2 regions of the Glycomyces sp. MUSA5-2 genome follow, and region 1 is predicted to be linked to the other one. Evidence: riboswitches for the same ligand, from Rfam matches in the RefSeq annotation. Region 1 holds a riboswitch; the other holds the start of a gene.
The links. A riboswitch is a leader RNA that binds a small molecule or an ion and turns the genes downstream of it on or off. The one in region 1 is predicted to bind cyclic di-AMP.
Positions count from the first base shown of each region.

Region 1 (14,355 bases):
GTCGGGGTCGGGGGCGGCGCCGACGGTGGCCTCGACGAGGGCGGCGACGCCGTCGTCGCCCAGGCCGTCGAGGCCGACCATGGCGGCCTTGGAGACGAGCTGGAGCATGCGGCCGCGGAGGCGGTGGCCGGGGTCGATCTCGGAGTCGCGGTAGGTGCCGACGAACAGGATGCGCTCGAAGAACGTGTGCTGGCAGGCGAACTTGAGCAGTTCGAGGCTCGCGGCGTCGGAGAAGTGCAGGTCGTCGAGGACGATGAGGAGCGGGCGGAGGCGCGAGGCGGAGATGAGCAGCTGGGTGACGGCGTCGTGGAGTTCGAAGTCGACGGGCCGGGCGCCGTCGCCCTCGCCGAGGAACACGTCGATCGCGGGGGCGGGCCGCAGCGACCGCCAGGCGTCCTCGCCGAACTGGCCGCGGATCGAGCGCAGGACCTGGAGCCACAGCCAGTTGTCGGGGACGGCCTCGGATTCCCAGGAGGTCGCGAAGGCGACGAGGAGCTCGTCGCGGCGGCCCGCGGCGGCCGCGGTGACCAGGGCGGTCTTGCCGATGCCGGCCTCGCCGACGACGAGGACGAGTCCGCCGTGGCTGGCCGCGGTGCGGTCGACGGCCGCGCGCAGGGCGGAGGCGGGATGGTCGCGTCCGATGAGCAGCGAGTCAGTCACCCGACCAGTGTGGCCGAAGGGTCCGACGCCCGCCAATCGCTTCTTTCAGAACTGTCGGCTTTCGGACGAACTGATTTCGCGGTGATCGCCCTGCTCAGGGCGTCCCGGTCGGGCAGGATGTCGGTATTTGCCCGGCGGATTCCCTCGAACCGGTGCGCGGATTACGTCGAGTACATAAAGTCCTACGGAAAGTTAGGCATCCCGGTGCCGACGGGGCGGTCGGGCCGTTCGAGCGGACGGTCATAGGCAGGACCGCACCTGAGCCGGGAGCGCCGACGATCCACAGGAGCAATCCTCATGGCACAGTCCACGTCCAACGGAGTACGCAAGAACACCTGGCGCGCGATCCTCATCGGGGCCGCCGTACCGTTCGCCGTCCTCGCCGCCGCACCGGCGGTCGGGGCCGCGGCACCCGCCGACCAAGTCGAGACGGTCAACAGCGAGCAGCTTCCGCCGCTGCCCGGGGCGGGCGACCTGCCGGTGCCGGGCGACCTGCCCGTTCCGGACCCGACCGCGCTCACCGACCTCGCCACGTGCCTGACGGACCTTCAGGCCGCGCTCGACGCCGGGGCGCCGATCCCGGCCGAGAGCCTCGACGAGTACGAGCAGCTGCCGCCGCTGCCGCTTCCGGTGCCCGGCGGCGGCGACGCGCCCGCGCTCCCCGACATCGGGGCGCTGGCGCAGACCTGCCAGGACATCCTCGCGACGGTGACCGGCGCGGCGCCGGACCTGCCGGTCGACCCGCCGGTCGACGTCCCGGCGATTCCGAAGGACTAACGGACGCACCGCGAAGGGGCCCGCAGCACACCGGCTGCGGGCCCCTTTCGCATGCGTCACTTCAGGCGCTGCGCGGCGTCCGCGATCGCCTCGTCGGTCGCCGTCAGGGACAGCCGCACGTGGCGGTTCCCCTTGGCGCCGTAGAACTCCCCCGCGGCGGCGAGGATGCCGCGCTCGGCGAGCCAGGCGACGGTGTCCCAGCAGTCCTCGTCGCGGGTGGCCCACAGGTAGAGGCCCGCGGCCGAGTGGTCGATGCGCAGCCCGGCGGACTCGACGGCGGCCCGCAGGACCTCGCGCCGGCGCCGGTAGCGCTCGCGCTGGTCGATCGCGTGCTCCTCGTCGTGGAGGGCGGCGATCGTGGCGCGCTGCACGGCCCACGGGACCATGAAGCCCGCGTGGCGGCGGATCTCCAGGAGGTCGGCGACGAGCGCGGGGTCCCCGGCGAGGAACGCCGAGCGGTACCCGGCGAGGTTCGAGCGCTTCGACAGCGAGTGCGCGGCGAGCAGGCCGGTGAGGTCGCCGTCGTTGACGCGCGGGTCGAGGATCGACACCGGCGGGTGGTCGTCGTCCCAGCCGAGCGTCAGGTAGCACTCGTCGGAGGCGATGACGATCCCCGAGTCGCGGGCCCAGCGGACCAGGCCGCGCAGGTGCTCGACGGAGGCGGTCTCGCCGGTCGGGTTCGTCGGGTAGTTGATCCACGCGAGGCGCAGGCGCGAGCCCGCGGCGTCGCGCGGGTCGGCGACGGGCGCGGGGTCGGCCTTCGCGAGGATCGCGCCGATCTCGTACGTGGGGTAGGCGATCTCCGGGTAGGCGACGGTCTCGCCGGGGCCGATCCCGAGCTGGAACGGCAGGTTCGCGACCAGCTCCTTGGAGCCCACGGTCGGGAGGACCGCGACGTCCTCGGCGACGCCGGTGTGGCGGTGCAGCCAGGAGCGCATCGCGGCGGCGAGGTCGGGGGGCCCGGCGACCGTGGGGTAGCCGGGCATCGCGGCGGCCTCGTGCAGCGCCGCCTGGATCGAGGCGGGCACCGGGTCGACGGGCGCGCCGACGGTGAGGTCGACGAGGCCGTCGGGGTGCGCGGCCGCGCGCTCCTTGTACGGGGCCATCCGGTCCCACGGGAAGCGCGGCAGCCGCCGCGCGGGCGACGCGCCGTGGAGGCGGCGCAGCGCCACTACTCCGCCTTCGGCGGAAGACCGGCCACGAACGGGTCGTCGTTGTCGATCTTGCCGACCTTGGAGGCCCCGCCGGGGCTGCCGAGGTCGTCGAAGAAGTCGACGTTGGCCTTGGTGTACGGCGCCCACTCGTCGGGGACGTCGTCCTCGTAGAAGATCGCCTCGACCGGGCACACCGGCTCGCATGCACCGCAGTCGACGCACTCGTCCGGGTGGATGTAGAGCATCCGGTTGCCTTCGTAGATGCAGTCGACCGGGCACTCTTCGATGCACGCCTTGTCGAGGACATCCACACACGGCTCGGCGATAACGTAAGTCACGAGTCGTCCTTCCTACGGGGCGCTGTCGGGCGGACTGCGCTGTGATGAGCCTAAAGCTTATTTCGGCATGCGGCTCGCAAGGATAGGGGTGCCCCCAGATGTTGGGACCGGAACACGTCGGCCGCCGGGTGGTGGTCCGGGTCGGCCTCGCCGACCCCGCGCCGGGGCGCCGCTACAGGGACGTGACCGGGGAACTCGTCGCCGCCGGGGACGTGTGGCGGGTGCGCACGAGGACCGGCGACGTCGATGTGTCCCCGGGCACGGTGGTCGCCGCGCGGGTCGTGCCGCCGAAGCCCGTCCCGTTCTCGGAGATCGTCGCCACCGAGCGGCTCCTGGCCGAGACGTGGCCCGCGACCGAGACCGCCGCGCTCGGCGGCTGGCTGCTGCGGGCCGCCGGCGGGTTCACCAACCGCGCGAACTCGGTCCTGGCGCTCACCGCGCCCGAAGGCGGCGTCGACGCGGCCGTCGCGGCGGTCGTCGACTGGTACGGAGCGCGCGGCCTGGTCCCGAAGTTCTCCATGGCCGGGCCCGTGACGCGGCGCCTCGACGACGAGCTGGCCGCGCGCGGCTGGACGTACGAGATGGAGACCGTCGTGATGGTCAAGGCCCTCAAGGGCACCCGCTACGACGGCGAAGCGGTGCTCACCGACGCGCCGAGCGCGGCGTTCCTCGCGCAGACCGACCGCGGCGCGGCCTCGACGGCGCCGCGGGTCTTCGGGTCGGGGCCCGGCCGCGCCTACGCCGAGATCTGGAGGGACGGCGCGCTCGCGGCCCGCGGGCGCGGGGCCGTCGCCGGGGACCTCCTCGCCGTCACGAGCATCGGCACCGCCCCCGAGTACCGGCGCCGGGGGCTCGGCACCGAGATCCTCGCCGCCCTCGAAGCGTGGGGCGCGGAGACGGACGCGGCGCGCGCCGCCCTCCAGGTGGAGGCCGACAACGCGCCCGCGATCGCGATGTACGAGCGGCTCGGGTACGCCGAGCGCTACCGGTACGGGTACCGGGTCAGGCCTTAGCGGCGGCGGCCTTCTTCGACGGGCTCGCCTTGCGCTCGAACGCGATCTTCGTGGCCTTCAGCTCGCGGCCGTAGCGGTCGACGCCGAGGGCCATCACGATGAGGAACCCCACCCAGCCCGACAGGGCCAGCAGCGCGAAGTAGATCGGGATCTGCGAGAACACGCCCTGGAGGTTCGGGTAGTCCACGCGCGCGATGAGCGGGTTGACGAGGACGGCGAACAGGGTCGCGACCAGGAAGATCACGAGCAGCTCGCCGGTGATCTCCTGGCGGCGGCGCCGCACGCCCCACCAGATCCCCGCCGCGATCGCGACGGCGGACATCGCGCCGAACGTGTACAGGCCCACGAGGTCGCCGATCGCAGTGCCCTCGCCCCACACGTTCGAGGCGATCCGGCCCGCGAGGTTCGCGGCGATCAGGCCCAGCGCGAAGCCGTAGATCGACGGCCAGTGCGGCATCAGGAGGCGGCTGAGGAGGGTCACGGTCGGGACTCCTTCGGGGCAGAGGGGGCTTTGCTCGGTCTGGGACGAAAATACCGCCACAGCGCGACGGCGATCCCGGCGGTACCGGCCAGGAGCAGCGCGTAGCCGTTGAAGCCGCTGGTGATGACGAGCGACCCCGCCGACGTCGGCATCGAGGCGGTCAGGACCACCGCGAACCACGCGAGCGCCGTGAGCAGCGCGCCCCACCGCGTCCCCGTCCACCACACCGCCAGCGCGGCGAGCGCCCAGTTCCCGGCGAACGCGAGCGCCCCGGCGAGCGGGACGGCGATCCCGTCCCAGTAGGTCGGGACGAGGAACGATTCGATCAGGGCGGCGAGGGCCGCCGCGGCCACTGCGACGACCGCGCCGCCGACCCGGACCGCGGTCTCCAGACCTCTCTCACGCACGGTCGCGATCCTACGGCAGCAAGCGAAGCGGGCGCCGCCCCGGCGCGTTGGAGGCGTCCTCCCGTACCACCGGACGGGACAATACGCTCATGACCACGATACGAGAGACAACTGCCACGAAACGCCGACGATTCCGACAGCTGTTTCCCGAACGGTCCGACTTCCAGCACCTCGGCCGCCACTGGCACACCGACCTCCTCGCCGGGCTCACCGTCGCGGTCGTCGCCCTGCCGCTCGCGCTGGGGTTCGGGATCGCCTCGGGTCTGGGGGCCTTCGCGGGCCTCATCACCTCCATCATCGCCGGGGTCGTCGCCGCGCTCCTCGGCGGCTCGAACCTCCAGGTCACCGGCCCGACCGGGACGATGGCGGTCGTGCTCGTGCCGCTCGCGGCCACCCACTCGCACACCGGCGTCATGCTCGTGGGGGTCATGGCCGGGCTCATGCTCGTGGCGCTCGCGCTGACCGGCGCGGGCCGGTACGCGCGGTACGTGCCCGTCCCCGTGGTCGAGGGCTTCACCGCCGGGGTCGCGATCGTCATCGCCGTCCAGCAGCTGCCTTCAGCCCTGGGGATGCCACCGCAAAACGAGCACATGCTCACGGGCGCATGGGATTCGCTCCACGCGTTCGCGGTGCGCCCGGACTGGGCGCCGGTCGGCGTCGCCGCCGGGGTGGTCGCCGCGATCCTCCTCGGCTCGCGCCTGCACTCGCAGATCCCCACGCCGCTGCTCGCGGTCGTTGCCGCGACCGCCGCGGTCTGGTTCGCGGACCTGGACGTCGCCGTCATCGGGTCGCTGCCGCGCACGATCCCGGCCCCGGAGGCCGGGTTTCTCGCGTTCGCCGCGGAGGCCCCGCAGCTCGTGGCCGCGGCCGTGGCGATCTGCGCCCTGTGCGCACTCGAATCGCTCCTGTCGGCCACCGTCGCCGACAACATGACCGTCGGCAGGCACCACAATCCGGACCGGGAGCTCCTCGGGCAGGGCGTGGCGAACCTGGTGACGCCGTTCTTCGGCGGCATGCCGTCCTCGGGGGCGCTCGCGCGGACTGCGGTGAACGTCAGGTCCGGCGCGGCCGGGCGCCTCGCGTCGCTCTCCCACGCGCTGGTGCTGGCGGTCATGATGCTGGCGCTGGCGCCGCTGGTCGCGCACATCCCGCTCGCGGCGCTCGCGGGCGTGCTCATCGCGACGTCGATCCGGATGATCGAGGTCGGGTCGATGCTGGCGCTGGCGCGGTCGACGCGCGCCGACGCGGCGGTCATGTGGCTCACCCTCGGCGCGACGGTGGTGCTCAACCTGGTGTGGGCGGTGGCGATAGGGATCGCGCTGGCGGGGCTGCTGGCGCTGGGCCGGATCTCGCGGTCGGTGTCGGTGGAGGAGGAGCCGATCGACCACGGCGACCACCACGACGAGGAGGCGGCGCTGCTCCACGAGCACATCGTGGCGTACCGGCTGGAAGGGCCGCTGTTCTTCGCGGCGGCGCACCGGTTCCTGCTCCAGCTCTTGGACGTGGCGGACGTGCGGGTGGTCGTGCTCCGCATGAGCCGGGTGTCCACGATGGATGCTTCGGGGGCGACGGTCCTCGCCGACGCGATCAAGCGCCTGGAGCACCGCGGCATCGCCGTGTACCTCTCGGGGCTGGAGCCGGTCCATGCGAAACCCCTTGCGGCCCTGGGGGTCCTGGAGCCGCTGTGGCAGCAGGGGCGGCTGTTCGAGCACACGAAGGAGGCGATCGCGGCCGCGCGCCGGCGCCTCAAGGCCGACGGGCTCCTAGAGCAGCTCGAAGCGGAGGCGCGAGGGCTCGGCGGGGAGGCCGAAGCGGAGCGCCCATAGGCGGTCGGCGACGCCGCGGTGGTCGGCGGTGTCGACCGAGTCGACCACCGCGTCCTCGGGGTTGACGCCGTGGAGGATGAGGGTGCCGCGCTCGCCGGTCCAGACGGCGCGGTCGCCTTCGAGCTCGGGCCTGATGCGGCTGACGAACGTCTCTGTGAGCTCGGGTCCGAAGTCGCGCAGCGAGATCCCGTCGTCGGTCCAGGAGAACTTGCGGATGAGCGCGCCGTCGCCGTACGCGTCGACGTACACCTCCAGGCCCTCGGGCCCGTCGACGAGCTCGGCGCGCGAATCCTCGCCGGGCTGCTGCGCGGCGCCCTCGACGGTGGGCACGGAGTGCCACGCGGCCGAGGGGTGGACCTGCTCGTAGCGCTCGTCGCCGAAGTACGCGGCGGTGTACTCCCCGGCCCCGGCGTCGCACAGGAGCTGCTCGCCGTCGACGGCGATGATGAACGAGCCGAGGTCAAGGTGGTTGTGGGGCTCCTCGTTGTAGCCGCCCTTGACGGCGAGGGCCCACATGCGGCGCCCGAGCTGGCGGCGCTCGACGAACCAGCCGACCTCGGGCAGGAGGGTGCGGGCGGGCGCGATCTCCTCGGGGAGGGGGCGGCCCCATTCGAGGGTGCGGGTGAGCGGGGCCCAGCGCGCGCACTCGTCCTCAGCGAAGGTCTGGGGCCGGTCGGCGGCGGGCAGGTCCGCGCCGAGCCGGTCGTGGAGGCGGGTGAGCAGGCCCGCGGGCAGGAGCGGGTCGGCGTCGGTGTCGCCGAAGGTGGCGAACGAGCCGGGGTAGAGCTGGGCGCGGGCCGGGAACGCGGCGATGGCCTCGTTGCCTTCGAGGAGGTCCTCGCCGGTGGCCTCGCGCCAGGCCTCCGCGAAGTACGTGAAGTACCCGAAGCCGTAGATCCAGTAGTAGACGCCCTCGACGCAGCCGCCGTCGGGCCCGAACGAGAACAGGTAGCTCTGGAGCGCGGGCAGGACCCGGCCGCGGATGACGTCGGTGTCGTACCCGAGCGCGAGGGCCGCGAGCCCGGCGGCGCCCGCGCACACGGCGGTCCAGTTGGAGATGCGCAGCTCCCACCAGAACGGGAACTCCGACTCGAAGAACGGGTCGAGCACGCGCTCGCGGATCTCGGCCTCGACCTGCTCGGCGCCCTCGACGTCCTCGCGCAGCCGCAGGATCTCGGCGAGGGTCTGCGCGGTCTCGCACGCGAACAGGTCGACGCAGGTGCGCGGGTCGAAGTCCTCGCCCCAGTGCGCGGGCAGGGCCCAGGACCGCTCCTGGCAGACGTCCTTGACCAGGGAGGAGAGCGCGGCCCCGTCCCCGGTGATGGCGAGCGCGGCGAGGTGGCGGCGGCGCGCGAAGTACTGCACCTCGTAGGGCAGGCGGCGGCCGGTCGCGGCGAAGTCGTCGGCGAGCGCCGGGTCGAACGCGGGCACCGGCCCCGCCGCGATCTCGCGGAGCTCTTCGAGGAGGGCCGTCCGAAGGTCGCTCATGGGACCAACGCCTTTCCGGTGGGGTGGATTCGGGCAGGGGATCCGGCCGCGGCTCAACGGTAACGCGGGCGCGCTTTCCGTCATAGACTCCCTCGTATGCGCATCGGCGAGCTGTCGGAGCGGACGGGCGTCCCGGCCGCGACGATCAAGTACTACCTGCGGGAGCACCTCCTCCAGGCGGGCGCGCACGGCGAGGGCAACACCGTCGAGTACGGGCCCGAGCACGTGCACCGGCTGACGCTGATCCGGGCCCTCTCCGAGACCGCGGGCCTCTCGGTGGCGCAGATCGGCGAGGTGCTCACTGTGCTTGCGCGCCACCCGGAGTCGGCCTTCCAGGCCCTCGGCGCGACGCTTGCGGCGACCCACCGCGACCCGACGTTCTCCCTCGCCAGCGAAGGGACGACGGAGGCCGCGGAGCGCACGGTCGACCAGCTGCTGAACGAGTACGGCTGGGCCGAGGTGGCGCCGCCCATGTACCGCGACGCGATGGTCACGGCCCTGACCGCGTTCTACCGCTTGGGGAATCCCGACCCGCAGGAGGTGCTGGGGCACTACGCGGACGCGGCGGCGGCCCTCGCCTCGGCCGACATGGAGGCGATCGCGGAGGCCACGAAGATCGAAGGCGTCGACGTCGAGCAGGCGGTCACCGCGACGGTCCTCGGCGAGACGGTGTTCGCGGCGCTGCGGCGGATCGCGCACATCGCCGCGTCGGCGCGCACGCAGGCGAGCCAGGGCCCTTCGGGCACAATCTAGGACGTGCTCCCCGAACCCGAACGGCCCCGCCATGCCTGACGCCCTCCGTTTCGACCGCGACCCCGGCCGCCCGAACCTGCTCCACCTCGTCTACGACGAGGTCGTCCAGGCGACGATCGACCTCGACGACCCGTCCTACCTGGACGCGGAGTACATGCAGCGCATCGCGTACCTCGTCGACGCCGCCGCCGAGCGGAAGCGGCCGCTGCGGGTCCTCCACCTCGGCGCGGGCGGGCTGGCGATGGCGCGCTACGTGGCGGCGACCCGGCCCGGCTCGTACCAGCAGGCGGTCGAGACGAACGAGGAGCTCATCGAACTCGTCCGGGCCGAGGCCCCGCTCCCCCGCGGCGTCAAGGTGAAGATCCGCCGCACCGACGCGCGCGAGGCGATCGAGTCGGCGCCCGACGCGAGCTACGAGCTCGTCATCACCGACGTGTACGACGGCGCGCGGGTGCCCGCGCACGTCACGAGCACCGAGTTCCTCCACGGCGCGAACCGGGTCCTGCGCCCGGGCGGGCATTACGCGGTGAACCTCTGCGACGGCGGCCAGATGAAGTTCCTGAAGCCCGCGCTCGCGGCGATGCAGGAGGTGTGGCCGCACGTGGCGGTCATGGCCGAACCCGCGGTGCTGCGCGGCCGACGCTTCGGCAATGTCGTGGCCGCGGCCTCGGGCGCGGAACTCCCGATCGCCCAGCTGCGCCGCCGCTGCGCGGGCGCCGCCTTCCCCTGCCGCGTCGTGGAAGGCACCGAACTGCGGGAGTACATCGCGGGCGCGCCCCCGGCCACCGACGCCACCGCGATCAAATCCCCGCCCCCGCCGAAGTCCCTCCGGAGCTTCTGAACCGTCCGGGCGGACGGTCCAGCCCGAGGTCGGCCGTTCGGACAATAAAGCCGCAGGATAGTGGCCCTGTCTCCCGTCGCGTCACGACTGTCCGGTCTCGATCGGTGAAGACGCTCACACAGGACTTGGCGATGCGGGTCACCCTGGACTAGCGTCGGCGGCTGTTCCGGTCGGGTCCTCAGGGCTCCCCCAGAGACCCACCCGTCCGGACCGCCGAGCCGCGCAGCGCATGACGCCCGTTCCTCCCGGTGCAGGGCGATACACCGCAGCGCGGGCCGGGGACCCAGCCGCGCCGTTCCCCCCGCTGCTCGAACGAGCACAGCGACGGCGCAGGGGTGAATCCCGCCGAGACCCTACGGCGGGTAGGGCACCTTCCCTGCCCGAACCCGACAGCTAACCCGGTAGGCGGCCGAGGAAGAAAGGCCACCCGGTGGCTCAGACCTGCACAGACATCGACCATCGTTCGCGCGCGAGCGCGATCCTCCGCCGCGTCGCCGCCTACACCGGCGTCACCGTCGCCACCGTCGGGCTCGTGACGGCGTTCGCGGGCAGCCGCGCCCACGCGGCCGACGACATCGACTACGACGCCGCGTCCGCCTCCGAGATCCAGGACCACCTGGAGGACCTCGAAACCGAGCGCGACACCACCGCCGCCACCATCACCGGACTCCAGACCGACCTCGCCGCCGCACAGGCCGTCATCGACGCCGCGGCCGCCGACTACGGCTCCTCCGACGTCCAGCTCACCTACGTCACCGCCGCGGTCGAGTCCGCCGACGACGAGCTCGGCGCGAAGGTCTCCTCGCTCGTCGAGTACGCGCAGGAGCAGAGCGACAAGTACGCCGAGGCCCAGGAGGCCACCGAGACCAGCGAGACGCTCACCGCGCAGATCGCCGACCTCACGACCGAGGTCGACGGGCTCGACGCGCAGATCGAGGAGGCCCAGGCCGCCTACGACGAGGCCGCCGCGGCCGAGGCCGAGGCCGCCGCCGCGGAGGCCGAGAGCGAGTCCTCGTCGTCCTCCTCCTCTTCCTCGTCCGGTTCGACGGCCGAGTACAGCGCCGACGCCGCGACCGCCGCCGTCCAGTTCGCGAAGGACCAGCTCGGCGAGTCGTACGTGTTCGGCGCGGCCGGCCCCGACACCTGGGACTGCTCGGGCCTGGTCACGGGCGCCTACGGCGTCTCGGGGATCTCCCTGACCCACTCGACGTGGGCGATCTGGGACGAGACCTCCGCGATCGGCCGCGACGACCTGAAGCCGGGCGACCTGGTCTTCTACAACGGCCAGAACCACATGGCGATCTACATCGGCGACGGCCAGGTCATCCACGCGCCCAAGCCGGGCGACGTCGTGAAGATCTCCGACCTCGACATGGGCATGTCGATCGACGGCTACCGCCGGGTCTGACCCGCGCCGTGAGGCCGCAGGGCAAGACGGAGGGCCGGGGCTTTCGCCCCGGCCCTCCGCCGTCGTCTCAGCGCTTACGCCTTCAAGCCGCCTCGGCCATGACCTGGTCGTTGGCGAGCTCCTTGAGGCGCGCGAGCGCCTGGATCTCCAGTTGGCGGATGCGTTCGCGCGACAGGTGGAACCGGTGCGCGACCTCGGTGAGCGAGTGCTCGCGGCCGTCTTCGAGGCCGTAGCGGGCCTTGACGATGCCGGCCGAGCGCTCGTCGAGGTGGTTGAGCATCATCTCGATCCGCTGCCGCTCCATCCCGGCGAGGACGACGTCCTCGGGGCTGGGCTCGTCGGAGTCGGCGACCAGGTCGCCGAGGTTGGTGTCGCCGTCGTCGCCGATCGGCGTGTCGAGCGAGACGGTGTCCTGGCTCCAGCGGATGAGCTCATTGACCCGCTCGACCGTGACGCCGAGCGCGGCGGCCACCTGGTCGGGTTCGGGGTCGCCGCCGAGCTCGCGGGTGAGCTGGCGGGTGACGTTGCGCATCCGGTTGACGTCCTCGACCAGGTGCACCGGCAGGCGCACGGTGCGCTCCTGCTGGGCGATCGCCCGGCTGATGGCCTGGCGGATCCACCACGTGGCGTAGGTCGAGAACTTGAAGCCGCGCGCGTAGTCGAACTTCTCGACCGCGCGGACCAGGCCGGTGTTGCCCTCCTGGATCAGGTCGAGCATGGGCATCCCGGAGCGGACGTACCGGCGGGCGATCGACACGACCAGCCGCAGGTTCGCCTTGATGAACTGCTCCTTCGCGCGCGCGCCGTCCTCGATCAGGCGGCCGAGCTCCTTCTCGGAGGCGCCGCCGAAGGTCTCCCCTTCACCGAGCAGGTGCTTCGCGAACAGACCCGCTTCGACCGCCTTCGCCAAGTCCACCTCGGCGGCGGCGTCGAGCAGCGGCGTCTTCGAGATCTCGTGCAGGTAAACGCCTACAAGGTCTCGTTCCTCAGCGACCTCTTGGGTGGTGAGGGTGGGTGTGTCAGTAGTATCCACGCTCAAGGTCTCCTCCAGCTTCCTCGTCCCCCGACACCGCGTGAACGGTGTACCAGTTACAACGACCGCTTCGTTGCGTGGAATTCCGTGCCCCGGTGTTCGATGCGCCACGGTTACGAAACTGATGCGAACGGGTGCCCTTGCGGGCGTTCGCGCAATCCCGTCGTCCGGTCTCGCGGGCTATGCTCGGTTCACGGCTCCTGTCACTGGGACGGGCGCGGGGATCGTTCATGATGCCTCTGAGACGGAGATCACCTCACCGGCGTCGCGGTGGGGCGATCCGATTCCTGGTCACGGTATCGTCTCCGGCCTGCTTCATCGCAAACCTTCAATCTCTAGGGGTACACGCGCCTTACCTTGAAAAAGTTGAGAGATCATCTCTTTGCGGCCCGAATCACTCGGTTTCCGGCCGGGAAGGCGGCGACGCTCTGATATCCGCACCATAGCGGACGGTAGCGGTGACAAGCAACACCATTCTCAGCTGTTGATGTCGGATTCCGAGCACCCCTCGTTCCTCTCAGTCTGCGCCTCCCCGGGCCGCCGCGGGCCGCTTCCGAGCCCGTGACTCGAAGATCACGCCCGTGACCGGCGGCGCGTAGAGTTGGCCGGGTGACAGAAGAACGCCTTGTGTGGGTCGACTGCGAGATGACCGGTCTCGACCCGGACGCCGAAGCCCTCATCGAAATCGCCGTGCTCGTCACCGGACCGGACCTGACCCCCCTGGACGACGGCATCGACATCGTGATCGCGTGCGACGAGGCCGTGCTGGGGAACATGGGCGCGTTCGTGGCCGACATGCACGCCAAGTCCGGCCTCACCGACGAGGTGCGGGCCTCGCGGATCAGCCTCGCCGAGGCCGAGGACCAGGTCCTGGAGTACGTCAAGCGCTTCGTCCCCGAGGCGCGCACCGCCCCCCTGTGCGGCAACTCCATCGCCACCGACCGCACGTTCATCACCAAGTACATGCCCAAGCTCGACGCGCACCTGCACTACCGCATGATCGACGTGTCCTCCATCAAGGAGCTCTCGCGGCGCTGGTACCCGCGCGTGTACTACAACCAGCCGCCGAAGGGCCTCGCCCACCGCGCGCTCGCCGACATCAAGGAGAGCGTGCAGGAGCTGGAGTACTACCGCCGCACCGTGTTCGTGCCGCTGCCCGGGCCCACGAGCGAGGAGGCGAAGGCCGCCGCCGCGGCCCTGGTCGAGTCGCCGGGTGAGACCGCGGACACCCAACCCCGTTGACATCACGCGCATGCGGGTGGCTATTATTGTCCCCGGCTTCCTTGTTGAAGCCCGATGGTGGTCGTAGTTCAGCTGGTAGAACGCTTGGTTGTGGTCCAGGAGGTCGCGGGTTCAAGTCCCGTCGATCACCCCATCTGAAAAAGCCCCGCGGCTCGCGCTGCGGGGCTTTTCGCTTGTCTTGTCAGCGGTTCCGCTTGCGGCGCAGGCGCTCCCGGCGCTTGCGCTCCTCGGCGGGCCGGATGATGAGGCGCTCGGCGAACGTCAGGGCCGTGCCGATGACGGCCATCGGGACGATGACCCAGATGGGCCAGAAGTAGATCGGGCCGTCCGTGAGGGCCTCCACGACCGCCCACACGCCGACGTTGATGCCGATCGGGATCGAGAACCCGAACCACAGCCACTTGATCCAGTCGGGCGTGCCGAGCTTCTCGGGCTCCTGGGAGTCGAGGATCCGCTGGTACGCGGGCAGGTCCGCGAGGACCGCCTCGGCGTCGCCCACGGTCTGGGCCGCGAGGAGCACGTCGACGCGCTTCTCGTACTCGTCGAGGTCGATGTACCCCTGGTCGACCGCCGCGCGGAGGATCTCCGTCAGGGCGCCGCGCTCGGGGTTGCCGATCCGCATCGTGCGGTCGCCGTACCGTTCGAGGGAGGACATGTGGGGGCTCCTTGGGATGGGTGTTCGCAGGGGCTGCCGGGGGCGTCAGTGGGAGGTGCGGCCGTGGTGGCCGCCGTGGTGGCCGTGGCGGTGGCCCCGGTCGCGGCGGTCCTCGTCGTCGTCCCCGTCTTCGTCGTCGTCGCCGAACCCGAGGTTGACCACCTGGACGACCGTGGCGATGCCGAGGCCCAGGATGGGCCAGATCGGCCAGAAGTAGCCCGGCTCCCCCGAGCCGATCCAGGTCGCGGCCCAGACGGCGGTGCAGATCGCGCCCACGGT
Region 1 is NZ_JBAGKG010000001.1:619,565-633,919, forward strand. Features, by position in the region: gene WA640_RS02935 (ATP-binding protein) at 1-660, opposite strand, end outside; gene WA640_RS02940 (hypothetical protein) at 958-1,437, shown strand; gene dapC (succinyldiaminopimelate transaminase) at 1,494-2,609, opposite strand; gene fdxA (ferredoxin) at 2,609-2,929, opposite strand; gene WA640_RS02955 (GNAT family N-acetyltransferase) at 3,028-3,942, shown strand; gene WA640_RS02960 (hypothetical protein) at 3,932-4,423, opposite strand; gene WA640_RS02965 (hypothetical protein) at 4,420-4,830, opposite strand; gene WA640_RS02970 (SulP family inorganic anion transporter) at 4,920-6,656, shown strand; gene WA640_RS02975 (heparinase II/III domain-containing protein) at 6,594-8,144, opposite strand; gene WA640_RS02980 (MerR family transcriptional regulator) at 8,241-8,897, shown strand; gene WA640_RS02985 (spermidine synthase) at 8,929-9,738, shown strand; cyclic di-AMP (ydaO/yuaA leader) riboswitch at 9,990-10,161, shown strand; gene WA640_RS02990 (C40 family peptidase) at 10,169-11,146, shown strand; gene WA640_RS02995 (sigma-70 family RNA polymerase sigma factor) at 11,229-12,179, opposite strand; gene orn (oligoribonuclease) at 12,789-13,421, shown strand; tRNA gene WA640_RS03005 (tRNA-His) at 13,479-13,554, shown strand; gene WA640_RS03010 (DUF1707 SHOCT-like domain-containing protein) at 13,603-14,076, opposite strand; gene WA640_RS03015 (DUF1707 SHOCT-like domain-containing protein) at 14,122-14,355, opposite strand, start outside.

Region 2 (14,355 bases), on a different contig from region 1:
ATTCCTGGTGATAATTCATAAACCAACCGTAGTGCCGAGGGCCGCGTCCGGCCAGTGAACCACCAGGTAGCCTGGGACGTGCCTTCACATGTTCGTGGGCGATACTTCACCTCGACGCAACAGTTCGAGGCCATCAGACAGCGGCGTCTGGGTCTGGCCCCCGGTCGGGGAGCACTTATCGACTTGTAAAAGGAGCAGGCAGCATGCCCATCGCAACACCCGAGGAATACAACGAGATGCTCGACCGGGCGAAGGCCGGCTCCTTCGCCTACCCGGCCATCAACGTCACCTCGACCCAGACCCTCAACGCCGCGCTCGCCGCGTTCGCCGAGGCCGAGTCCGACGGCATCGTCCAGGTCTCCACCGGCGGCGCCGAGTACCTCTCCGGCCCCACCGTCAAGGACAAGGTCACCGGCGCCGCCGCGCTCGCCGCCGCCGCGCACGAGATCGCCAAGAACTACCCGGTCAAGGTCGCCCTGCACACCGACCACTGCCCGAAGAACCACCTCGACGGCTTCGTCCGCCCCCTCCTCGCCATCTCCGAGGAGCGCGTGGCCCGCGGCGAGGAGCCCCTGTTCCAGTCGCACATGTGGGACGGCTCGGCCGTGCCGCTCGCCGAGAACCTGGAGATCGCGCAGGACCTGCTGGCCCGCACCTCCAAGGCGAAGGTCGTCCTCGAAGTCGAGATCGGCGTCGTCGGCGGCGAGGAGGACGGCGTCGAGGCCGAGATCAACGAGCAGCTGTACACCACCGTCGAGGACGCCCGCGCCACCGTCGCCGCCCTCGGCGCCGGCGAGAACGGCCGCTACATGACCGCGCTGACCTTCGGCAACGTCCACGGCGTGTACAAGCCCGGCAACGTGCACCTGCGCCCGGAGATCCTCAAGGAGATCCAGGACGAGATCGGCAAGGAGACCGGCAAGGACAAGCCGTTCGACCTGGTCTTCCACGGCGGCTCCGGCTCCACCGCGCAGGAGATCTCCGACGCCGTCGACTACGGCGTCATCAAGATGAACATCGACACGGACACGCAGTACGCGTTCACCCGCCCGATCGTCGACCACATCTTCAAGAACTACGACGGCGTGCTCAAGGTCGAAGGCGAGGTCGGCAACAAGAAGGCGTACGACCCGCGCGCCTACGGCAAGCTCGCCGAGGCCGGCATGGCCGCCCGCATCATCGAGGCCTGCCAGCAGCTCCGCTCCGCGGGCACCAAGATCAAGTAGGCAGGCGCCGCAAGGCGAAAATAAGGGCCCCGGGCGTTCGCCCGGGGCCCTTACTCGTGCGGATCGTAGATCCTATAGGAAATAGGATGCACGATCCGGTGCTACTTCGCGAACCAGACGGCCGCGCCGCCCGGCAGCCGACCGTCGACGAGGTCGGTGCTCGCGAGGAGGACCTCCGTGCCGTACCCGGCGACCGGGACGGGCTCGGCGCCGAAGTTGACGACCGCGACGAGCGCGCCGTTGTCGAACGCGAACGCGTCCTCGCCCGGGTCGGCCAGCCAGGTCAGGCCGGTGGCCTTGTGCGCCTTGCGGAGCGCGATGGCCGAGCGGTAGAACTCCAGGGTCGAGCCGGGCACGCCGTCCTCGGCCTCGGCCGAGAGCGCGCCCCAGTCCGCGGGCTGCGGGAGCCAGGAGCCGCCCGAGCCGAAGCCGAACGAGGAGCCCTCGCGGGTCCACGGCAGCGGCACGCGGCAGCCGTCGCGGCCGATCTGGGCGCCGCCCGTGCGGAAGAACGTCGGGTCCTCGCGGACCTCCGCGGGCAGGTCGAGGACCTCGTTCAGGCCCAGCTCCTCGCCCTGGTAGACGTACACGACGCCCGGAAGCGACAGCAGCAGCTGCGTCGCGGCCTTCGCGCGGGCCAGGCCGAGCTCGCCGCCGCCGTAGCGGGTGACGTGGCGCTGCACGTCGTGGTTCGACAGCACCCAGGTGCACGGTGCGCCTACGCCCGCGTTGTTCGCGATCTCGGAGTCGATGGCCTTCCGGAAGTCCGCGGCGCTGAACGGCGCGAGCACGAGGTCGAAGTTGAACGCCTGGTGCAGCTCGTCGGGCCGCAGGTACAGGGAGCGGCGCTCGGCCGAGTCGGTCCACGCCTCCGCGACGAAGATCCGGTCCCCGTCGTACTCCTCGATGATCGGGCGCCACGAGCGGTAGATGTCGTGCACGCCGTCCTGGTCGAAGAACGGGGCCTGCGTCGTGCCGATCATCTCGATCGTGCCGTCGCCGCCGGTGTCCGGGAGGCCCGCGGCCTTGACCATGCCGTGCGCGACGTCGATGCGGAAGCCGTCCACGCCCCGGTCGAGCCAGAACCGCAGCACCGACTGGAACTCGGCGTGGACCTCCGGGTTGTCCCAGTTCAGGTCCGGCTGCGAGGCGTCGAACAGGTGCAGGTACCACTGCTTGCCGTCAGCGGTCTTCGTCCACGCCGGGCCGCCGAAGATCGACTGCCAGTTGTTCGGCGGCACCTCGGGATCGACGACGTCGCGGAAGTGGTAGCGCTCTCGCTCCGGCGAGCCGGGTGCCGCAGCGAGCGCGGCCTGGAACCACGCGTGCTCCGAGGAGGTGTGGTTGGGGACGAGGTCCACGATGAGGCGGATGCCCGCGGCGTGCGCGTCGGCGAGCATCCGGTCGAAGTCGTCGAGGTCGCCGAAGCGCGGGTCGATGCGGCGGTAGTCGGACACGTCGTAGCCCGCGTCCTTCTGGGGCGAGGCGAAGCACGGCGACAGCCACACGGCGTCGACGCCGAGCGCCGCGAGGTAGGGGATCCGGGAGCGGATGCCCTCCAGATCGCCCATGCCGTCGCCGTCCGCGTCGGCGAAGGAGCGCGGGTACACCTGGTAGATGACCGCGTCGCGCCACCAGTGTTCACTCATCGGGGGGATTCCCTTTCAGTCTTCTCGGGGTGCCGCACCGGTGGACCCGCGTACGACCAGTTCGGGCCGGAACAGGTATTCCGACGACGGGGTGGGCTGCCCGGCGATCTCGTCGAGCAGGGCCCGCGCGGCGGCGGTGGCGATGTCGCGCACCGGCTGCCGCACGGTCGTGAGCGGGGGGTTGGTGTGGGCGATGAGCGGCGAGTCGTCGTAGCCCACGACTGAAAAGTCTTGCGGGACGTTGAGGCCGCGCTCCTCGGCGGCGCGGATCGCGCCGAGCGCCATCATGTCCGAGCCGCAGACCACGGCGGTCGCGCCGCGGTCGATGAGGCGCGACGCGGCGGCGTGCCCGCCCTGCTCGCCGAAGAGGGTCAGCTCGATGAGCTCGGGGCCGACGTGCTGCATGGCGGCGCGATAGCCGGAGATCTTGCGGCGCACCGGCCAGTACCGGTCCGGGCCCGAGACCAGGCCGATCCGCTTGTGGCCCAGGCCGGCCAGGTGCTCGACCGCGATGCGGGCCGCGACGGTGTCGTCGCAGGAGAACGAGGCGGCCTCCACGCCCTCGGGGTGGCCGGTGACGAAGGCCACCGGGAGCCGCTTGTCCTTGAGCTCTTGGTAGCGTTCGGTGCTCGCGGCCGTGTCCGCGTGCAAGCCTGAGACGAAGATGATCCCGGCGACGGCCCGCTCGCGGAGCATCTCCACGAACTCGTCCTCCGAGACCCCGCCGGGGGTCTGCGTGCACAGCACCGGGGTGTACCCCGAACCGGCCAGGACGTTGGAGATCGTCTGCGCGTAGAGCGGGAAGATCGGGTTCTCCAGTTCGGGCACGACCAGGCCGATCAGGCCGATGGCGTGCTTGCGCAGGGCCTGGGGGCGTTCATAGCCGAGCACGTCGAGGGCAGTGAGGACGGACTGTCGGGTCTGCTGACCGACCCCGGGCTTGTCGTTGAGCACCCGGGACACCGTTGCCTCACTGACCCCGGCCTGCCGGGCGATGTCAGAGAGTCGAAGCCGCATGATGACAGACTAGCCTATCTGAAAGTTGGCAACAGTTTGGTTGCAAGGCTTTCCTGATTCTGAAACATCTTGCTAATGTCGTAGGACGCCGGGACGCGAGTCCCGCACCAGCGGCCCCCGCCCCGGGGCCCCTCAATGAGGAGAAAAGAAGACATGCGCAGAAGGACCCTGGGTATCACCGCCGTCTCCGCCGCCGCCCTCGGTGCGGCCGCCGCCTGCGGCGACGACTCCGACAGCGGCTCGGCCACCGGCACGGAGTTCTCCGGCGAGCTCGTCATCTGGGCCGACGAGACCCGCACCCCCGTGCTCAAGGAGTTCGTCAAGGACTTCGAGACCACCGTCGGCGTGAAGGTCACCGTCGAAGAGCACGTCGACACCCTCCGGCAGGACTTCCTCACCGCCGCCGAGCAGGGCCAGGGCCCCGACATCGTCGTGGGCGCCCACGACTGGGCCGGGCAGTACGCCGCCGCCGGCGCCGTCGCCCCCATCACCCTCACCGCCGACCAGCAGTCCGCCCTCAACGAGACCGCCGTCAAGGCATTCACCGTCGACGGCAACCTCTACGGCGTCGCCTACGCCCTGGAGAACCTGGGCCTCATCCGCAACACCGCGCTCGCCCCCGAAGCGCCCGCCACCTTCGAGGAGCTCGTCACCGCCGGCCAGGCCGCGGGCACCGACGAGGTCCTCACCATGGAGGTCGGCGTCGACGGCAACGCCTACAGCGCCTACCCGCTGTTCGCCTCCATGGGCGGCTACCTGTTCAAGGACGACGGCGCGGGCAACCTCGACCCGAGCGACGTCGGCGTCGACTCCCCCGGCGGCGTCGCCGCGTTCGAGAAGTTCGCCGAGCTCGGCGCCTCGGGCGTCCTCAAGACCACCTTCGACGCCTCCAACGTCATCCCGTTCTTCGTCGACGGCAAGACCGCGTTCATGATCTCCGGCCCCTGGGCCCTCACCGACGTCCAGGGCGCGGGCCTCGAATACGAGGTCACCGCCATCCCCGGCTTCGAAGGCCAGGGCCCCGCCTCGCCGTTCCTCGGCGTCCAGGGCTTCTACGTCGCCTCCGGCGCCAAGAACGCCGTGTTCGCGCAGGAGTTCGTCACCAACTACGTCCTCACCGAGGACCTCCAGCTCAAACTCGCCGAAGCGGGCGGCCGCCTCCCCGCGCTCACCGCCGCCGCCGAGTCCTACGCCGAGGGCAACGCCGACGCGCAGGGCTTCGCCGCCGCGGGCGAGAACGCCGTCCCCATGCCGAACATCCCCGCCATGGACTCCGTCTGGGAGCCCTTCGGCCGCGCCGAGGCCGACGCCATCGACGGCACCACGCCGGGCGCCGACGCGGCCGCGACCGCCGCGCAGACCATCCGCGACGCCGTCGGCGCGTAGCGGCCCCGGCCAGTCCCCGAGCGAAGGAACGCGCAGCAGTGCTCGACCAACGTGCCCAGACGGCCGGATCCACCACCGCCGCAGGCCAGATCACCAAGATCGCGGTGCTCGCGGCGGTGGCCGCGCTGGCCGTCTGGGCGGCGCTGCCGCTCATCGGCGCCCGGGCCTGGTGGGGCCTGGCCGTCGAGGCGGCCGTCGTCGCGATCGTCTTCTACACCTACCTCCAGCGCCGGTCCATCCCCCTCAAGTACCTCGTCCCCGGGACGCTCCTGCTCATCGCGTTCCAGATCGCGCCGGTCGTCATGACCGCCGGGACCTCGTTCTCCAACTACGGGGACGGGCACCGGACCGACAAGGACGGCGCGATCGAGGCGATCATCGCCGCGGGCGTCCAGCAGACCCCCGGCGGCGCGAACTACCGGCTCGCCGTCGGCGAGTCCGCCTCCGGGGAGCTCACCCTCCTGCTCACGGACACCGCCGACGGGTCCACCTGGGCGGGAACGGAAGAGGGCCTCACCGAGCTCGACGGCGCGACGGTCGACGCCTCCGGCGCGATCACCGCCGCCCCCGGCTACACCGTGTGGGACCTCGCCGAACTCAACGAGCGGCAGGCCGAGCTCGCCGAGCTGGCCGTCCCCACCGGGCCCGAGACCGGCATCAAGGTGCAGGGCCTGTCGGCGTTCGAGGGCACCTCGACGCGCTCGTACGACGAGGGCTGCGACTGCATCACCGACTCGGCCACGGGCACCGTCTGGTACGCCGACAACGAGGAGGGCAGCTTCCTCACCGAGGACGGTCAGGCCGCGCTCGTCGGCTGGCGCGTCAACATCGGCTTCGACAACTACCTGTCCGTCATCACCGACCCGGACATCCGCGGGCCGTTCCTCGGCGTCTTCGCCTGGAACGTCATGTTCGCGGCCGGGTCCGTCCTGTTCACCTTCGTGATCGGCCTCGGCACCGCCATGGCCCTGAACAAGCCGTCGATGCGCGGCACCAAGGTGTACCGGACGCTCATGATCCTGCCGTACGCCATGCCGTCGTTCGCGATGCTGCTGGTGTGGGCGCAGATGTTCAACCGCGACTACGGGCTCGTCAACGAGCTGTTCGGGCTGAGCGTCAACTGGTACGGCGAGACGTGGGCCGCCCGCGCGATGGTCCTCATCGCGAACACGTGGCTCGGCTGGCCGTACATGTTCCTCATCTCCCTCGGCGCGCTCCAGGCGCTCCCGACCGACTCCCTTGAGGCCGCGAAGATCGACGGCGCGACGGGCGTGACGGCGTTCCGCAAGATCACGCTGCCGCTGCTGCTCATCGCGCTCACGCCGCTGCTGATCTCGTCGTTCGCGTTCAACTTCAACAACTTCAACGCGATCCAGCTGCTCAGCGGCGGCAACCCGTTCCCCGCCGGCGAGTCGGTCGGCGGCACCGACCTGCTCATCACGTACGCGTTCCGGCAGGCGTTCGGCGCCACCACCGCCGACTACGGCTTCGCCAGCGCGGTCAGCGTGTTCATCTTCCTGATCGTCGCCACGATCTCGGCGGTCATGTTCCGGACCACCCGCAGCCAGGAGGACGTGTACTGATGGCGACTGTGAAGCGGCGCAAGCGGCCGGGCTGGATCGCCGAGTTCGGATGGCGGCACCTCGTGGCCGTGGCGGTCCTGGTGTTCGGGCTCGTGCCGATCCTGTACGTGGTGTCGGCGGCGTTCAACCCGAAGGGGACGCTGTCGGCGACGAGCCTGCTTCCCACGGACTTCTCGCTGGTGTCCTTCGACCGCTTGTTCTCGGACCCGAACATCCCGTTCGCGTCGTGGTTCGCGAACTCGCTGATGATCGCCGTCCCGGCGGCGTTCATCTCGATCCTCATCTCCTCCCTTGCGGCGTACGCGTTCAGCCGGTTCCGGTTCCGGGGGCGGCGGCCGATGCTGCTGTTCCTGCTGCTGATCCAGATGTTCCCGGCGTTCCTGTCGGTGGTGGCGCTGTACCTGATCTTCGGCGCGATCGGGGAGTTCTACCCGGTGGCGGGCCTGAACACGAAGCTCGGGCTGATGCTCGTGTACATGGGCGGCGCGCTCGGCGTCTCGACGTGGCTCATGAAGGGCTTCTTCGACACGATCCCGAAGGAGCTCGACGAGGCGGCGACGATCGACGGCGCTTCGCACGCGCAGATCTTCTTCGGGATGATCCTGCCGCTCGCGGCGCCGATCATCGCGATCTCGGGGATCCTCGCGTTCGTGGGCACGATGAACGACTTCATCCTGGCGTCGCTGTTCCTCACCGACCGCCCGGAGATGACCCTCGCGGTGGGCCTCAAGACCTTGACGGCCGACAACTCGCCCGCCTCGTACTTCGGCATCTTCGCGGCGGGCACGCTCCTGACCTCGATCCTCACGGTCGCGGTCTTCATGAGCCTGCAGCGCTACATCGTCTCGGGCCTCACCGGCGGCGCCGTCAAGGGCTAAGACCCTGCTCGACACGCGCCCTCCGGGGCGCACCGGGCCCGGACCAGGGGGAGCCTCCCTCCCCAGGGTCCGGGCCTGTTCGCGTTCAGGGCCGCTCGCACCAGGCTTTAGAGGCGGGATGCAGGAGCAGCGCGATCGCGACGAGCAGCGGGAGTCCCCAGAGCGCGAGCCAGATCGCGAAGAACGGGAGGGCCTTCAGCAGGAGTCCGCCGAATACGACGAGGCCCGCGCCGTTGAACACGACCAGGAATCTGCGGGCGGTGTTGCTTCCCGTCCACAGTGCGGCCGAAGGCCATAGGACGGCCGCGAGCCACAAGACCGTCAGGAACGCGAACAGGGCGAACGGGGGCTGGAACGCCATGCATTCCACTTCCGCGTCCGGTCCGCACCGGGTCTGGTTGTATCCGCCGATGATCGTGACCGGCCAGGGGATCTGAAGGATCACGGCCGCGACCACGACCTTCCACGGGCGACGGTCGGCGCTCACAGCAGGTCTTCGTACGATTCCGGCGGCGTGAAGGGGACGAGCGCGCCGATCGCCTGGGCGTCCGCGAACGGGTCGACGGCGGCCGCCTGGTCCGTGGGGATGCCGTCGGGGAAGTAGTCGCCGACGAGGTCGTTCTCGCTCCCGGGCTCGATCCCGCCGACCGGAGGGATGTATTCGATCTCGCTCGGATCGCTGACCGGAACGCAGCCGGACTGGATAAACAGCACAACGATGCCGGTGACGGAGTACCAGAGGTTGATCCCGTCGTCGCGGACGGCCACGAGTTCGCGGTCGAGGCGTTCTCCTCGGGTCGTCTGGGAGTCCTCGGTGACTTCGTTTCCCTGCCCGGTCCAGAGGTCGCGCAGGACGTCGACGTACTCACTGCGGACACTGTCGGTTCCGGAATCCTCGATGGAGAACTCGTAGCGGATTTCGACGGTCGTGTGTTCGGGGTCGTCGATGCCGTCGTGGCTGCACGGGAGTTCGGCCCAACTTCTGCGGTGGAATCCGGGGAAACCCGGAAGGGCCGCGGCGGCTTCCGAAGCGGCGGTTTCCATCGGGGCGTACGCCTCGGCCTGGGTGTACTCGCTTTGCGGGGGTTGATTCACATCGTCTCCTGGATCGGAACATGCGGCGAGCGCCAGCACGGCGGTCGCCGCCGTTGCAGCCGCTCGCAGTGCGGGATGCACGATCCCGCGTTCTGTCGTCGTCATGGATGTCAGCTCCCGGATCCAGTGATGATCTCCGCCATCGTGGTGCGGCCGGTCTGGTTGGTGTCGTTCCAGTAGGTGCTGTGGTTGTTGTCGGTGGCCCTTCCGAAGTCGCTGTGGAAGCTGTTCGCTCCGAATGCCTCGTCGTTCGGATCCATGCCGTGTACCGCACCCCAATTGATTACATCGAGGGTGTTCGTGGTCGCGTAGACGTTGCCCGCCCCTACGCCGAGGGCGTCAGCGGTGTCGACGCTGACCCCTGGGGAGGCTACGAGGACCAGGTTGTCGGCTTCCACGCCTTCACTGGCCGCCGCCGTTCCGATGACGGTGGTTCCGTAGGAGTGACCTGTCAGGGTGAGATTCGAGGGTTCATCCTCGGCAGTGGCGCGGATGCCCTGGGTGAAGGACTCCAAGTCCTCGGCGGCGCCTTCGGCCCATTCGCTCTGCGTCGCTTCCGGCATGACCGAGTCGGGTGCGTCGTACCCAAGCCAGAGGACTGTCGCGGTCGCTTCTTCCGGTGCCATTCGCCAGGCGTCGTAGGCCATAGTCTCGGTGCGGCCCATGAGACCGCCTGACGCGCCGCCGAGATCTGCGGTCGTGCCCGGTACGTAGGCGTTGACATTGTCAGCGGTGTCGGGGTTGCCGATGGACACGATGGCCTGGCCGCTGCCTTCCGTGCCGAATCCGAGGAGGTAGTAGGGCTGCCCGGTCTCGTAGTACGAGGCGGGATTCCCTTCGTCGTCGGTGATCCTGTCATGCAGGGAGGCAAGGTCGTCGCGGTCCCGCTGCAGTTCGGCGAGTTCTGCTTGGAGCGCGTTGTAGTCCACCGACTCGCCTTCGTCGTAGCCGCGGGCTCCGGCGAGCTGGGCTTCGATGGCGGCGATCTGGTCGTCGAGGCTGTCGATCTCGTTGTCGAGGTTGGTGCGGTTGGCGGTGTCGCGGGCGTCGGTGGGGATGCCGTCGGTGGGGCCGACCCATTCGGGGTGTTCGGCGATGAGCGCTTCGCGCTCGGCGTCGGTGAGGTCCTCCCACCACTGGTTGACCTGTTCCGGTGACATGTCGGTGTGGCCGTTGGCGATCGCCTCCATCTCGGCGGCGGTCTCCTCGGTAAGGGCGGTCTTGTAGTCGTCGATGAGGTCGTCGTAGGTGGCGCCGAAGTGGGGCGGCAGTTCGGGCGGGTTCTCGCGCATGGTGGAAAGCGCGGCGGCCGCGTCGTCGTCGGCGTCGTGGGCGCGGGACATGATGGCGCGCAGCCAGTCCTGGTACTGCGCGCACAGCTCGTTCGCGGAGTCGTACAGGTCTTTGACCCTGCCGAGCGCTTCGGCCTGGCTGAGAAGGTCGTACCAGCCGGAGGACTTCTCCATGCCGATGCGGTCGCACAGCCACTGGGGCGGGTCGAGCTGCACCCAGATGGCCTGGTGGAGGCCGGCGCTCGGGTTGACCTCGTATTCGTGCGGGCCGCCTTCGATCTCGAAGTCGTGGTCCTCGATGAGGGAGGCGAGTTCGCGGAGCTCCAGCTGCTCGGCCGCGAGCGCGTCGGCGGCTTCGAGCATGGTGGTGGCGATGCGGATGGTCGCGTAGTCGGACAGGTCGTCCTCGAAGCGGCCGCCGATGAGCCCGATCTGCTCGCGGACCAGGTCCGCGGTGTCGGACTCGTAATGGTCGGTGCTGAGGTGCCCGTCGACGACGTCGGTGCGGAGCCGTTCGGTCTGCTCGACCATGGCGGTGGCGTAGGTCGTCCACAGGTTGCCGACGTATCGGAGGTTCGCGCATTCGAGGTCGCGGAGGTCTTTCCAGGACATGTCGCTCATCGGCGGCTACCAGTCTGGTCGGGACGAGGCGTGCTCGTTGGCGCGCCCCGGGTAGCGGTCGTGGTCGGCGAGGGAGGCGAAGTCGCCCGCGTTGTAGTCGTCGACTTCGACGGCGGATTCGGCGCAGACGGCGAGGTATTCGCCGGTGTTGCCGCACAGGGCGGTGAAGCCTCCGGCGCGGTCGGACTTCCACCATGCGGCGGCCTCGGCGAGCGCGGTGCCGATCGCCAGGTCGGCGTCGGCGAGCGACTGCGCGGTCTCGGCGGTGTCGTCGACGAGGTCGGCGGTCTGCCGGTCGACTTCGGCTTCGATGTCGAAGAGGATCTCCACGGATTTGTGGACTTCGTCGGGGGCGATGCTGAAGACGTCAGCGCCGGGCACGGGCGGGCCTCGGGGCGTCGGAGGTATAGGGCATGTTGTACGGGTCCGTTCTGGCCGTGGGGTTCGGTCAGTGACAGGTTACTCGCTCTGTGCTGATTCGTGGGTGCATGCCCGGCTCGTGGGGGAGACGGGCGGTTTGCGGTGGGCGAGTTCTCCAGTGCCCCAAGGGGTCAGACGTCGCGGCTTTCGATGAGTTCTCGGAGGAGGCCGACGGGTTCTTTGAGGTCGGCGTACTCCTCCAGTTCGATGACGCGGGACTGGAGCTGTTCGAGGCCGAAGGCGACGACGGCGATGTCCTCGGCGGGGGATTCGAGGAGGTCGATGACGCGGTCCATGAGTCGGAGGGCGTCGCCGAGCGTGCGGAGGTCGTCGGCGTTCTGGGTGCGGGCGCCGGGCTGGGTGTTGAGGGTGACGGCGTCGGGGTCGTCGACGGCGGGGCGGCGGTCGCCGGTGAGGCGGTCCCAGTTGGCGCGGCGCTCCTCGTGGAAGCGGGCGAGTCCGGCGCGGAGCAGGACGGCGCGGGCGACGAGTTCGACTCGTTCGCCGGGCGGGAAGGCGGCGGCCATTCGGGGACCGCCGCTCAGGACCAGTGCGGGGGGCGCTCGGCGAGGAGGTCGAGGTCGCGGGCGGAGAGTTCGCGCCGGGTGCGACGGGGGGCGGGGGCCTCGCCCCAGCCGCGGTCGGTGTCGTCGGAAGTCTGGTCCGGGAGCACCGAGAAGTCCTCGTCGAGTTCGACGGAACGGTCGTCATCGGAGACTGCCATGCACCGACTGTACGTCAGGGGGTCCCGCCGGGTGCAACGGCGAGGCCCTGAACACCCGGTGAACGGGTGGTCAGGGCCTATGGCGCGGGTCCTTATTCGGCGACGCCGACGAGCTCGTAGTCGGCCTCGTCGACCGCTTCGCGGACCTGGTCCTCGGCGAGGGCGGCCTCGCTGGTGACGGTGACCTTGCCGGTGTCGAGGGCGACGTCGACGCCGGAGACGCCGGGGAGGGCGGTGAGTTCGGACGTGACGCTGCCGGCGCAGTGGCCGCAGGTCATGCCCTTGACGACGTAGACGGTTTCCATGTGGACTCCTTGTCAGGTTCTGAGCAGGCGGGCCACCGCGTCCGAGGCTTCCTTCACCTTGGCTTCGGCGGCGGTCGGGTCACCGGAGGTCTGCGCCTCGGCGACGCAGTGGGCCAGGTGGCCTTCGAGGAGGTTGATGGCGACGGCCTGGAGCCCCTTGGTGGACGCGGAGATCTGGGTCAGGATGTCGATGCAGTACTGGTCGTCGTCGACCATCCGCTGGATGCCGCGGATCTGGCCTTCGATGCGCTTGAGGCGGCGCGTGAGCGCGGCCTTGTCGCCGTGGTACCAGTAGTGCTCGTGCCCGCTTCCGCTGTCGTCGGCCTCAGGGGCGTGCGCGGTGTCGTCGCTAGCCATGTCGCTTCCCTCCAGTCGTCAGTGTATACCCCTGCGGGGTATTGCGGCAACTGCTCGTCAGCCTTGAGCAGCGGCCCGTAGTATTCCGTGCCATTGTGCGAGAAATTCTCCCCCCGGCCTTGTCTGGACTCATATCGGCCTCTAACGTGAACCCGTCGCGTCGGAAACTCGGGGGCACCCCGCACCCGCCGCGCGGCACCGCCGAGTCGGCCCGGATCCCGCCGGGTTCGAGCCGGGGAACCAGCAGTCGGCCGCGTGCAGGGGTCGACGGGGTGAATCGCATGCACGCGTAGGGCGACCCTTCCTTCCGCCCGAACCCGACAGCTAACCCGGTAGGCGGCCAGAGGAAGGAGCGCATCCCTTGGTGCGTACCCGGCGTATCGCCGCCGCCGTCGTGGCCGCGGCACTGGTCCCCGCGACGGCGGCCCTGTTCACGTCCTCGCAGGCGTCCGCGCAGACGAGCGAGGAGATCCAGGCCGAGATCGACGCGCGCCACGCGGACCTGGAGAAGGTCATCGAGGACTACAACGCCAAGCGCGAGGAGCTCGACGACGCCAACGCGCTCATCGCCGAGATCCAGGAGCAGCTCCCGGCGCTGGAGACCGCGGGCCTCGCCGCGCAGGACCGGATGGCCGAGATCGCCTCGACCGCCTACACCGGCGGCGACTTCGCGATGGTCAACTCGGTGCTGGCGGGCGACCCGTCGGACTTCGCCGACCGGCTCATGTACCTGTCGAACCTCTCCGACGCCGAGAACCAGGCGCTCCAGGACTCCCTCGCGCAGATCGAGGAGCTGGAGACCCGCCAGGCGGAGCTGGAGGCGCTCCAGGAGAGCGCCGACGAGATCCTCGGCGAGATCGAGGAGCAGCAGCAGGAGATCGAGGACGAGATCGACTCCCTCGAAGACGAGTACGCCGACGCGTACGCCGAGGAGAACCCCGAGCCCGACTGGGGCGACTACTCGGGCGACTCGGCGGTCGTCGCGTTCGCGTACGACCAGCTCGGCGACGACTACGTCTACGGCGCTTCGGGTCCGGACGAGTGGGACTGCTCGGGCCTGACGCAGGGCGCGTGGGGCGCCGCCGGCGTGAGCCTCTCGCACAACACCGCGATGCAGTGGGACGAGACGGCGCGCATCTCCCGGGACGAGCTCCAGCCGGGCGACCTCATCTTCTACAACGACCTCGGCCACGTGGCGATCTACATCGGGGACGGGCAGATCATCCACGCCCCCAACTCGACCACCGTGGTCAAGATCGCCGACATGGACGTCATGTCGATCGACGGGTACGGCCGCCCCTAGCGGCCGCGTCCGTCACCGGCCGCGAGGCCGGGCGCCGAACTCCCCGGCGGCGGCGCGGGCGCTCCCGATTGCTGACCCTGCTGCTGACCCGCAATAGCCCCACCGCCGCCGGGGACCACCCCATCGTAAAGAAGCCCTTGCGAACCGCTCCGGCGGCCCGCAAGGGCTTCTCACATTCCAGTCGGGGGCGAGGTCAGTCGACCTGGTGCTCCTCGAACGTCCAGTCGTAGCGGGCCCGGCGGCCCGTGCCGCCGCGCTGCCAGCGCTCGGGGCCGGTGGGCGGCCGGTAGTCGATGCCCATGGCGTGCAGGCGCTCCAGGTGGTCGGCGAGGCGGTCCTGCACGGGGTTGGCCTCGCGCACGGCCATGCCGGTCCAGCCGACCTCGGCGAGGACGGACAGGCGCGGGAACGCCGAGTACTCGACGTCGCGGGGGGTCGGCAGGTACTCCGACCACAGCTGGCACTGGATGCCGAGGACCCGCTCGCCGTCGACGCCCGC
Region 2 is NZ_JBAGKG010000005.1:532,951-547,305, reverse strand. Features, by position in the region: gene WA640_RS18945 (hypothetical protein) at 1-19, opposite strand, end outside; gene fbaA (class II fructose-bisphosphate aldolase) at 204-1,226, shown strand; gene WA640_RS18935 (glycoside hydrolase family 13 protein) at 1,328-2,875, opposite strand; gene WA640_RS18930 (LacI family DNA-binding transcriptional regulator) at 2,891-3,892, opposite strand; gene WA640_RS18925 (sugar ABC transporter substrate-binding protein) at 4,046-5,278, shown strand; gene WA640_RS18920 (ABC transporter permease subunit) at 5,317-6,861, shown strand; gene WA640_RS18915 (sugar ABC transporter permease) at 6,861-7,739, shown strand; gene WA640_RS18910 (hypothetical protein) at 7,825-8,226, opposite strand; gene WA640_RS18905 (hypothetical protein) at 8,223-8,834, opposite strand; gene WA640_RS18900 (alpha/beta hydrolase) at 8,945-10,738, opposite strand; gene WA640_RS18895 (hypothetical protein) at 10,754-11,128, opposite strand; gene WA640_RS18890 (hypothetical protein) at 11,299-11,694, opposite strand; gene WA640_RS18885 (hypothetical protein) at 11,709-11,891, opposite strand; gene WA640_RS18880 (heavy-metal-associated domain-containing protein) at 11,984-12,196, opposite strand; gene WA640_RS18875 (metal-sensitive transcriptional regulator) at 12,209-12,553, opposite strand; cyclic di-AMP (ydaO/yuaA leader) riboswitch at 12,763-12,908, shown strand; gene WA640_RS18870 (C40 family peptidase) at 12,918-13,856, shown strand; gene WA640_RS18865 (beta-N-acetylhexosaminidase) at 14,050-14,355, opposite strand, start outside.
Region 2: it holds a riboswitch for cyclic di-AMP, as region 1 does, so the genes downstream of both, WA640_RS18870 (C40 family peptidase) here and WA640_RS02990 (C40 family peptidase) in region 1, are expected to answer to the same signal.